Linked DNA regions of Lichenihabitans psoromatis. The protein of the gene in region 2 interacts with the protein of the main gene of each other region in a pairwise test. Links are inferred from orthologs where the notes say so. Each region holds a gene or a part of one and is shown on either strand. Other genes may lie near its edges.

Region 1 (3,696 bases), 1.6 Mb from region 2 along the record:
TCACGGCCCGATCGAACCGCTCGTCCGCCATGCCGGGCATAGCGACCAGCAGATGCCCACTGAGAAAGTGAGTGTCGTCGATGTTTTTGGAAGATTTTGTCATCATGCTCAGACTAATCGCGCCACGCCCAGGGCGACAAGCCTCGGTTTCGGGACGAGCGAAAAAGCGCTTGTCCCCTCTCATATTGGCGGTCCCGCTGCTTCTCGCTAGTGCGGCCACTTCATCGTGGGCGGCCGCCCCCGATGGGTCGGCAGACTGGGTGCAGGGCGATCATTCGGCCGTTCGGCTGATCGATGCGGGGCGGGTCACCGGTCAGCCCGGGTCGATGCTCGGGCTCGAGATCCGGCTCGACCCCGGCTACATTACCTATTGGCGGACACCGGGCGATTCCGGAGCGCCTCCCACATTTTCGACGGCCGGATCGACCAATGTGGCCCATATCGAGGTCGAGTATCCTGCCCCCCTGAAACTCGACGAGGCTGGTTCAGAGGTGTTCGGCTACAAGGACGAGGTAACGTTTCCGGTGCGCCTCACACGCATTGAGCCCGCAATGCCCGCGACCCTGAAGCTGGCAGTCGACTACGCCATTTGCGCCACGCAATGTCTGCCGGTCCACGCAATGCTCGATCTCACCCTGACGGACAGCGGCTCGACGGACGACATCGCGCAGGTCCAGCAGGCGCTCGCGAAAGTTCCACGTGAAACGCCGCTTCAGTCGCCGGATCGCTTGGCCATCGACAGGGTGACGATCGATCCGGCCGATCTGAAGTCGCTGAGCGTCGTGGCTCGCGCATCGACCGGAGCGTCCCTATTTGTTGAAGCGCCAGAGGGGTGGTATGTGCAATCCGGTGCGGCATCCGATGCCGGCGGCAACGCCGTATCGTTCCCGCTGACCGTCGTTCAACAACCTACCGGCAGCGACATTCGCGCCATCGACCTCCGACTGACGCTGACCGACAAGACGGGTGCGATCGAAACCTCTGTGCGGGGCCGTGTTGCGTCGGATGTCGGAACCGCCGGACCAAGACCCTAATGGAGCCGCCTATGCCTATTCAAATCGGTGATCGCCTGCCGCAGGCCGAGTTCACGGTCATGACCGCGGATGGGGTATCGGTTCGCACCACGGATGACATCTTCAAGGGACGGACGGTGGTGCTCTTCGCTGTGCCGGGTGCGTTCACGCCGACCTGTCACAAGAACCACCTTCCTGGCTATCTCGACAATGCCGAGGCGCTGAAGGCAAAGGGTGTCGATGCGATTGCGGTGACGGCCGTCAATGACGTGTTCGTCATGGATGCTTGGGCGAAGGCAAGCGGCGGCGCCGGCGTGCTGGAATTTCTTGCCGATGGGGCCGCGACATTCGCTAAGGCGATCGGCATGGATTTCGATGGAAGCGCACGTGGGATGGGGATTCGCTCGAACCGCTATTCGATGCTGGTCGAGGATGGCGTGGTGAAGCACCTGTCTGTGGAAGAAAATAATTCGCGAGCCGACGCCTCTTCGGCAAAGGCCCTGCTCGCCGCTCTGAGCGCTTAAGGAAACGAGGAACCCCGGTGACCGATCAATTGCTGATGGATCAGACCGCCATCACCCTGGTTGCGCCTCGGTTGATCTCGCAGGCGCAACCAACCCGAAAAATATCGCTCCTCGGCATGACACGCGCCGAGTTGGCGGAGGCGTTGCGCGCCATCGACGTGCCGGAGCGTGAACTTCGGATGCGCGGGGCGCAACTCTGGCAGTGGATCTATGGACATGGGCTCACCAGCTTCGATGGAATGCTCAATGTCGCCAAGCCGCTCCGGACCCGCCTCGCCGAAACCTATTCGCTCGCGAGACCCTCGATCGTCAGCGAGCAGGTGTCCATCGACGGAACGCGCAAATGGCTGATCAGGCTCGATGATCTTGGCTCAGGGCCGGACCTGCAACGGCAGCAGAAGGCGGCCGAGGTCGAGGTCGTGTATATCCCGGAAAGCGATCGCGGAACCTTGTGTGTGTCGAGCCAGGTTGGCTGCACGCTGACATGCACCTTCTGCCACACCGGCACGCAGAAATTGGTCCGCAATCTCACATCTCGTGAGATCGTGGCGCAACTCGTCGTCGCGCGCGATCGACTCGGCGATTTCCCCGGCCTTACGCCGCCGACAGACGGGCTTGTGCCGCCGCCGGGGACGCGTGCGGTGTCGAATATCGTCTTCATGGGAATGGGCGAACCGCTGTATAATCTCGACGCGGTTCGCGACGCGGTCGCCACAATGAGCGATGGTGATGGGCTGTCGTTGTCGCGGCGGCGTATCACGGTGTCGACGTCCGGCGTGGTGCCGCAGATCGAGACGTTGGGCAACGATGTCGGCACGATGCTGGCGATCTCGCTACATGCGGTTCGCGATGACCTTCGCAACGAACTCGTCCCGCTGAACAAGAAATATCCAATCGAGATGCTGCTCGAAGCATGCCGGACCTATCCCGGCGCCTCGAATGCCCGACGGATAACGTTCGAATACGTCATGTTGAAAGGCGTCAACGATTCGCCCCGGGACGCGCGGGAGTTGGTTCGGCTGCTGAAGGGCATTCCGGCCAAGATCAATTTGATCCCCTTCAACCCCTGGCCCGGCACCCGCTACGAATGTTCGGACTGGTCGACCATCGAGACCTTCTCGGACATCGTTTTCAATGCGGGCTATGCGAGCCCGGTTCGCACGCCGCGCGGACGCGATATCCTGGCGGCCTGCGGACAGCTCAAGAGCGAGACCGAGAAGCTCCGGGCGCGGGCGAGGCTCATGCTCGACGGGACAGCGGATCCTGCGGTGGATGCGGATTAGCCCGGCGCATCGACCTGCAGCACCGTCGTGATGCGCCGAACCCTGATGGTCTGCGTCGGGGTAATCGTGGCAGGCACTGGCGTGTTGGCGGCGCTGGGCGGGGCACTGCTCTACGAGACCCTCACGCTTCCACCTGCCTCCAGCATCGCCATTGTGAGCCTCCTGAGCATCGTCACGGCCATGTCGAATGGGAATGCGGGCGAGGTGTTCACGGCCATGATCGGCTTTGCCTGGGCCGGCGCGGCTGTGATGGGCTTCGGCCCCATCGTCGTTGCGGCTGTGGTGGGCGAGGTGACAGGAAGCCGATCATTGACGCTCTACGCCGCTGTTGCGGGAGGGATCGCGGCCGCGGGACCGGCGCTCCTTCGCGTCATCCTGCAGGTCGATCCAGTTGCGTCCAGCGAGGCTGCGCTTCTCCTCGAGAGCCGTTTTCTTCTGGCCGCGTTTCTCAGCGGGACGGTAGGTGGAGCGCTTTATTGGTTGCTGGCGGGCCGGTCCGCTGCCGAACCCGGCTGACGCTCATCGCCCTAAACTCGTGCATCAAACCATCAAATTTGCTGGATGGGGGTTGCGTTTCGAATCGAAGTCATTAATTTGCAGCTTGAAATCGGGGTTATAGAGGGTCTGCGGATCCTCGACGCTGAGCGACATACACCGCTTCCTCTCTCTTTACGATGGTTGGACCTCCTAGTGAGGCAACATTTAAGAGTTGTGAGCGACATTTGGCGAATATGGCTGCCGCTTCTTCTTGATGATTGGACTGACATCAAGGAACGGTCGCTGGTGATGTTTGGACGCGGACGACCCTTCGATGAAGCGTAAGTCCCGGGTTCAATCGTGTTGGCGGCAGACACGTCGGACATGCTGCAATTTCAC
Region 2 (4,765 bases):
CACATCGGTGCCGTATCCTCGGCATCGGCCATCAGCGCTCGCGCGGCATCAAGGGTGGCGCGGTGATCGATATGGACGAAGCCGAAAGCGCCATTCGGCTCGCGGTCGACGCGGCCGAGCGGATGGCCGGCGTCGAGGTCAGCAGCGTCATCGTCACGACGACGGGTGGCCGCCTGTCGTCGCAACATTACAGCGCCAAGGTCACGATCGGCGGCAAGGCGGTCTCCGATTACGATGTTCATCGCGTGCTCGAAGCCAGCACGACGACAGCGCGGCAAGGCCGGGCGGTGTTGCATTCGCTGCCGAACGGCTTCTCGCTCGATGAAACGCGCGGCATCCGCGATCCCAAAGGCATGATGGGCGACGAACTCGGCGCCGAGATGCATGTGATCGGTTGCGATGCGGCCGCGGCCCGCAATCTCATGCTGGCGATCGAGCGCTGCCACCTGACGATCGAGGCCCTGGTCGCGACCCCCTATGCGGCCGGCCTGTCGGCCTTGGTCGACGACGAGGCCGAACTCGGCGTCGCGCTTATCGACATGGGCGGCGGCACCACATCGACGGGCGTGTTCGCGGGCGGCAACCTCGCCCATGTCGATGCCATCGCGGTGGGCGGCAACCACGTCACGATGGATATCGCGCGCGGCCTGACGACCCGGCTGACCGATGCCGAACGCTTGAAGACGCTGTATGGCACCGCGATCTCGTCGGCCTCCGACGAACGCGAAACCTTCGCGGTCGCGCATGTGGGCGACGACCCGGATCAGCCGACTCATCTGCCGAAGTCGCATCTCGTGCGGATCATCCGGCCGCGCGTCGAGGAGATCCTGGAACTCGTCCGCGATCGTCTGAAAGACGCCGGTTTCGCAGCCCATGCGGGCCGTCGGCTCGTTTTGACGGGGGGCGCTTGCCAATTGACGGGTGTCGCAGAAGCCGCACGTCGGATTATTTCGCCACAAGTGAGAATCGGGCGCCCTTTGGGTATTCAAGGATTGCCCGAATCAGCAAAGAATCCAGCATTCGCGGCGGCTGTCGGTTTGCTGATCTATCCGCAATTCGCTGGCATTGAGCATTTCGAACCCCGAGGGCAGGCACCGATGCAAGCCACTGGGACGGACGGCTACATGTCACGCGTCGGGCGGTGGTTGAAAGACAGTTTCTAAGAATTGCGAAAACGCGGGACGGCGGCTCCGCGTGATCGCACCGAGATGTTGGATATCCAGGGGACCCACGCGCAAGCGCCCCAAGCAATCGAGAGGCCACAAGCGATGACGATCAATCTCAAAGGACCGGAACTCCGGGAACTGAAGCCCCGCATCATGGTGTGCGGCATCGGCGGAGCCGGCGGTAACGCGGTCAACAACATGATCGTGTCCGGCCTGATCGGCGTCGACTTCATCGTGGCCAACACCGACGCGCAGGCGCTGACGAGTTCGAAAGCCGAGCGCATCATTCAGATGGGCCTGCAGGTGACCGAAGGCCTCGGCGCTGGCTCGCAGCCCGAAGTCGGCCGCGCCGCCGCGGAAGAAGCCATCGAGGAGATCCGCGATCATCTCGCCGGCGCCCATATGGTGTTCGTCACGGCCGGCATGGGTGGCGGCACCGGCACCGGAGCGGCCCCGGTCATCGCTCGCACGGCGCGCGACATGGGTATCCTGACGGTCGGTGTCGTCACCAAGCCGTTCCAGTTCGAAGGCCAGCGCCGCATGCGCGTCGCCGATGCCGGAATAACCGAACTGCAGAAAGCGGTCGATACGCTGATCTGCATCCCCAACCAGAACCTGTTCCGCGTCGCCAATGAGAAAACCACGTTCGCGGATGCGTTTTCCATGGCCGATCAGGTGCTCTATTCGGGCGTCGCCTGCATCACCGACCTGATGGTCAAGGAAGGTCTCATCAACCTCGACTTCGCCGACGTGCGCGCCATCATGCGCGAAATGGGCAAAGCCATGATGGGAACCGGCGAAGCCTCTGGCGACAAGCGCGCCATTATGGCGGCCGAAGCCGCCATCGCCAATCCGCTTCTCGACGAAGTCTCGATGAAGGGTGCGCGCGGCCTGCTGATCTCGATCACGGGCGGCAACGACCTGACGCTCTACGAGGTGGATGAAGCCGCCAGCCGCATCCGTCAGGAAGTCGACGACGACGCCAACATCATCCTCGGCGCGACCTTCGACTCGAACCTCGATGGCATCGTCCGCGTCTCGGTGGTTGCGACCGGCATCGACCAGCCGGTCGGATCCAAGGAGCTCATCGCCAGCGAAACCCGCATCGCCGAGGCCACTCAGCGCCTGCGTCAGCAAACCATCGCGCGCCCCGTCGAAACCAGCGCGGTTCGTTCGCTCGCTGCCCCCGAGCACGCTCAAGCCTATGACCAGGCGCCGCAGCAAGCCCAACTCGCTCAGCCCGCGCCGGCTCCCATCCACTACGCCCAGCCCGCCCCCGCCGCGATGTCGAACGATGTCGAGTTGATGCCGATCCAATCTAAGGCAAGCGTGTTCCAGCCCCAGGTGCCGATGCATCAGGAGCAGCCACGCGCCGAGCATGTCGACAATGGCCCGTATATTCCGCCGGCCCCCCAACAGGTGCAGCGCGCCCAGCGGATGCCGCAGGTGGAAGATCTGCCAATGCCGGTGCAGAACCAGATCCGGGCCCAGCGGAACGACCCGCAGGCCGAAGCCGTTCAAGCCGACACGAAGCGTCGCAGTCTGCTCGAGCGCCTCGCTTCCTTCGGCATGAGCCGTGGCGAGGAAGCAGCGCCTCCCGCCCGCCCGACGGCGCCGGCGCCCCGCGCCCAAGCCAACATGCCGGCTCCGCATTATGGCCAGCCTGCTCCGCAGCAGCAGGCCTATGCTCAACCGCGCGCTCAGCAGCCCGGCTCTGTGCATGCAGAATATGGCAAAAGGCCCGTCCCCGCCGCGCCGGCTCGCAACGCCCATGTCCCGGCCGATCAGCATGGCCGTCCGCTGCCCCACGCTCGCCCGAATGAGGACGACCAACTCGAAATTCCGGCTTTCCTGCGGCGGCAATCGAACTAATTCGTCGCTAAAAGCTGCAACAAATCTAAGCGCATTCCGTCTTCTCGGAGTGCGCTTAGGCTTATAAGCTCCTGTAATCGAACGGTTAACACGATCAAAAAGCATCGCCTTGTATTGTGTTACATCACGTAAAAAAGCGTGATTTGGCTAACCAAAGGCATCCGCGTAGTTTGGCTTCAACGAGACGCGGCGACATGAATCGAACCGCTCCCCGCAGCCAGATGATCGCTTCTTAGCGGTCGAGATTGCGGAGTTTCTGGGGAAGAACCGTGGCAACGGTCGGCTGCAAATAAGGCCTTCGGGCCAAGACACTTCCGGTGCGGGGCATGTTTGCCGACCAACCGGGAGATCTGGAGCAGGATAAGAATGAAACTGGGTAAGCAGACCACCCTTAGGAAGAGCACCGCCCTCGTGGGTGCTGGCGTTCATTCCAATGCTCCGGTGAGCCTTATCCTTCATCCCGCTTCCGCAAATTCAGGTATCGTCTTCATCCGAACCGGCCTTCCAGAAGGCGGCCAACGCCGTATCGAAGCGAAATGGTCCAAGGTATCGACCACGGAACTCTGCACTGTCATCGGTGACCCCTCGCGCGGAACCGTGGCGACCATCGAACATCTTCTCGCAGCCCTCTCCGGCCTCGGCGTCGACAACGTCCAGATCGAGATCGACGGGCCGGAAGTTCCGATCATGGATGGATCATCCGCCGCATTCGTGGCCGCCATCGACCGGGCCGGCATCAAGACCCTGACGGCGCCGCGCCGTTACATCAAGATTCTCAAGCCGATCCGCGTCGAGCAAGGTCGCTCTTTCTCGGAGCTGAGCCCGTCGGACGATGGCTTCCGCCTTGATGTCGAGATCGATTATGCCTGCGGCGTGATTGGTCGTCAGCAAAAGTCGATGATGCTGACCCCCGCGAGCTTTCGCGCCGAGATTTCCCGGGCCCGCACCTTCGGATCGATCAGCGATGTCGAACGGCTCTGGAAAATGGGTTTCGCACTCGGCTCCTCGCTCGAAAATTCCATTGCGGTGGATGGTGACCGCGTTCTGAATCCGGAAGGCCTCCGAAGCAGCGACGAGTTCGTGTCGCACAAGACGCTCGATGCGGTGGGCGATCTGGCTCTCGCCGGCGCACCGATCATCGGCACCTACCGGGCATTCTGCCCCGGCCACAAAATGAACTTTCTTGTCCTGAAGGCCATGTTCGCCGACCGCTCATCCTTCGAGATGATCGAAGCTCCGGTTCGGACCAAGAGCTTCTACCCAGATTTCGCGATGCCGGCGATGCCGGCTTTCGCCGAGATGAACTGAAGCCGTTTCGGTCTCGTTCGCTTCGGTCTCGAAGCTCTGTTGCATCTTTGCGCCTCTCCCTAAAAAAGCGCCGCCAAGGTCGGAACCGATTGGTTCTTGCCGTTTCTGGCCAGGATAGGCCATAATCACCCCTATAGTGATCGCAAGCCGAAGCTGGTCCGTCACAAACGGGTGGTAGTCTTGGCGGCCTGAACAACCGAGTTGTCCTGCATGATGCACGCCCGTTACCGGTCTTCACTTCTCGCCCAGTCCGGTTCCGCACCGCGCGCGACACTGATGTCGACGTCAACGGTCGCAAAGGTCTCGATGGTGGCCATCATCGCCGTGGCCATGCCGCTCGCCGGCTGCTCGAGCCTCGAATCGTTCAACCCCTTCGGTGCCGAGAAATACGAGACCAAGATCCTGCCGGACGTGCCGGC

The links. Proteins that work in one complex are often made in the same cells at the same time.
Region 1: the proteins of ftsZ (region 2) and rlmN interact in binary tests that used the Escherichia coli proteins (3 or more experiments, as listed by UniProt). The link is inferred for Lichenihabitans psoromatis from one-to-one orthologs.

The regions. Positions count from the first base shown.
Region 1 is NZ_CP036515.1:1,315,070-1,318,765, reverse strand. Bases 903-3,696 are described here. They hold rlmN (dual-specificity RNA methyltransferase RlmN), read left to right. Parts: upstream 903-1,572; coding sequence 1,573-2,820; downstream 2,821-3,696. Other genes in these bases: EY713_RS06115 (hypothetical protein), read left to right, coding at 2,848-3,336; EY713_RS06125 (peroxiredoxin), read left to right, coding at 1,046-1,537; EY713_RS06130 (protein-disulfide reductase DsbD domain-containing protein), read left to right, coding at 903-1,034. Outside these bases: EY713_RS06135 (YqgE/AlgH family protein), read right to left, coding at 1-106; more of EY713_RS06130, read left to right, coding at 171-902.
Region 2 is NZ_CP036515.1:2,961,020-2,965,784, reverse strand. Bases 693-3,653 are described here. They hold ftsZ (cell division protein FtsZ), read left to right. Parts: upstream 693-1,268; coding sequence 1,269-3,038; downstream 3,039-3,653. Other genes in these bases: lpxC (UDP-3-O-acyl-N-acetylglucosamine deacetylase), read left to right, coding at 3,405-3,653; ftsA (cell division protein FtsA), read left to right, coding at 693-1,163. In the rest of the region: more of ftsA, read left to right, coding at 1-692; more of lpxC, read left to right, coding at 3,654-4,346; EY713_RS13710 (outer membrane protein assembly factor BamD), read left to right, coding at 4,623-4,765. UniProt on the Escherichia coli protein: Essential cell division protein that forms a contractile ring structure (Z ring) at the future cell division site. The regulation of the ring assembly controls the timing and the location of cell division.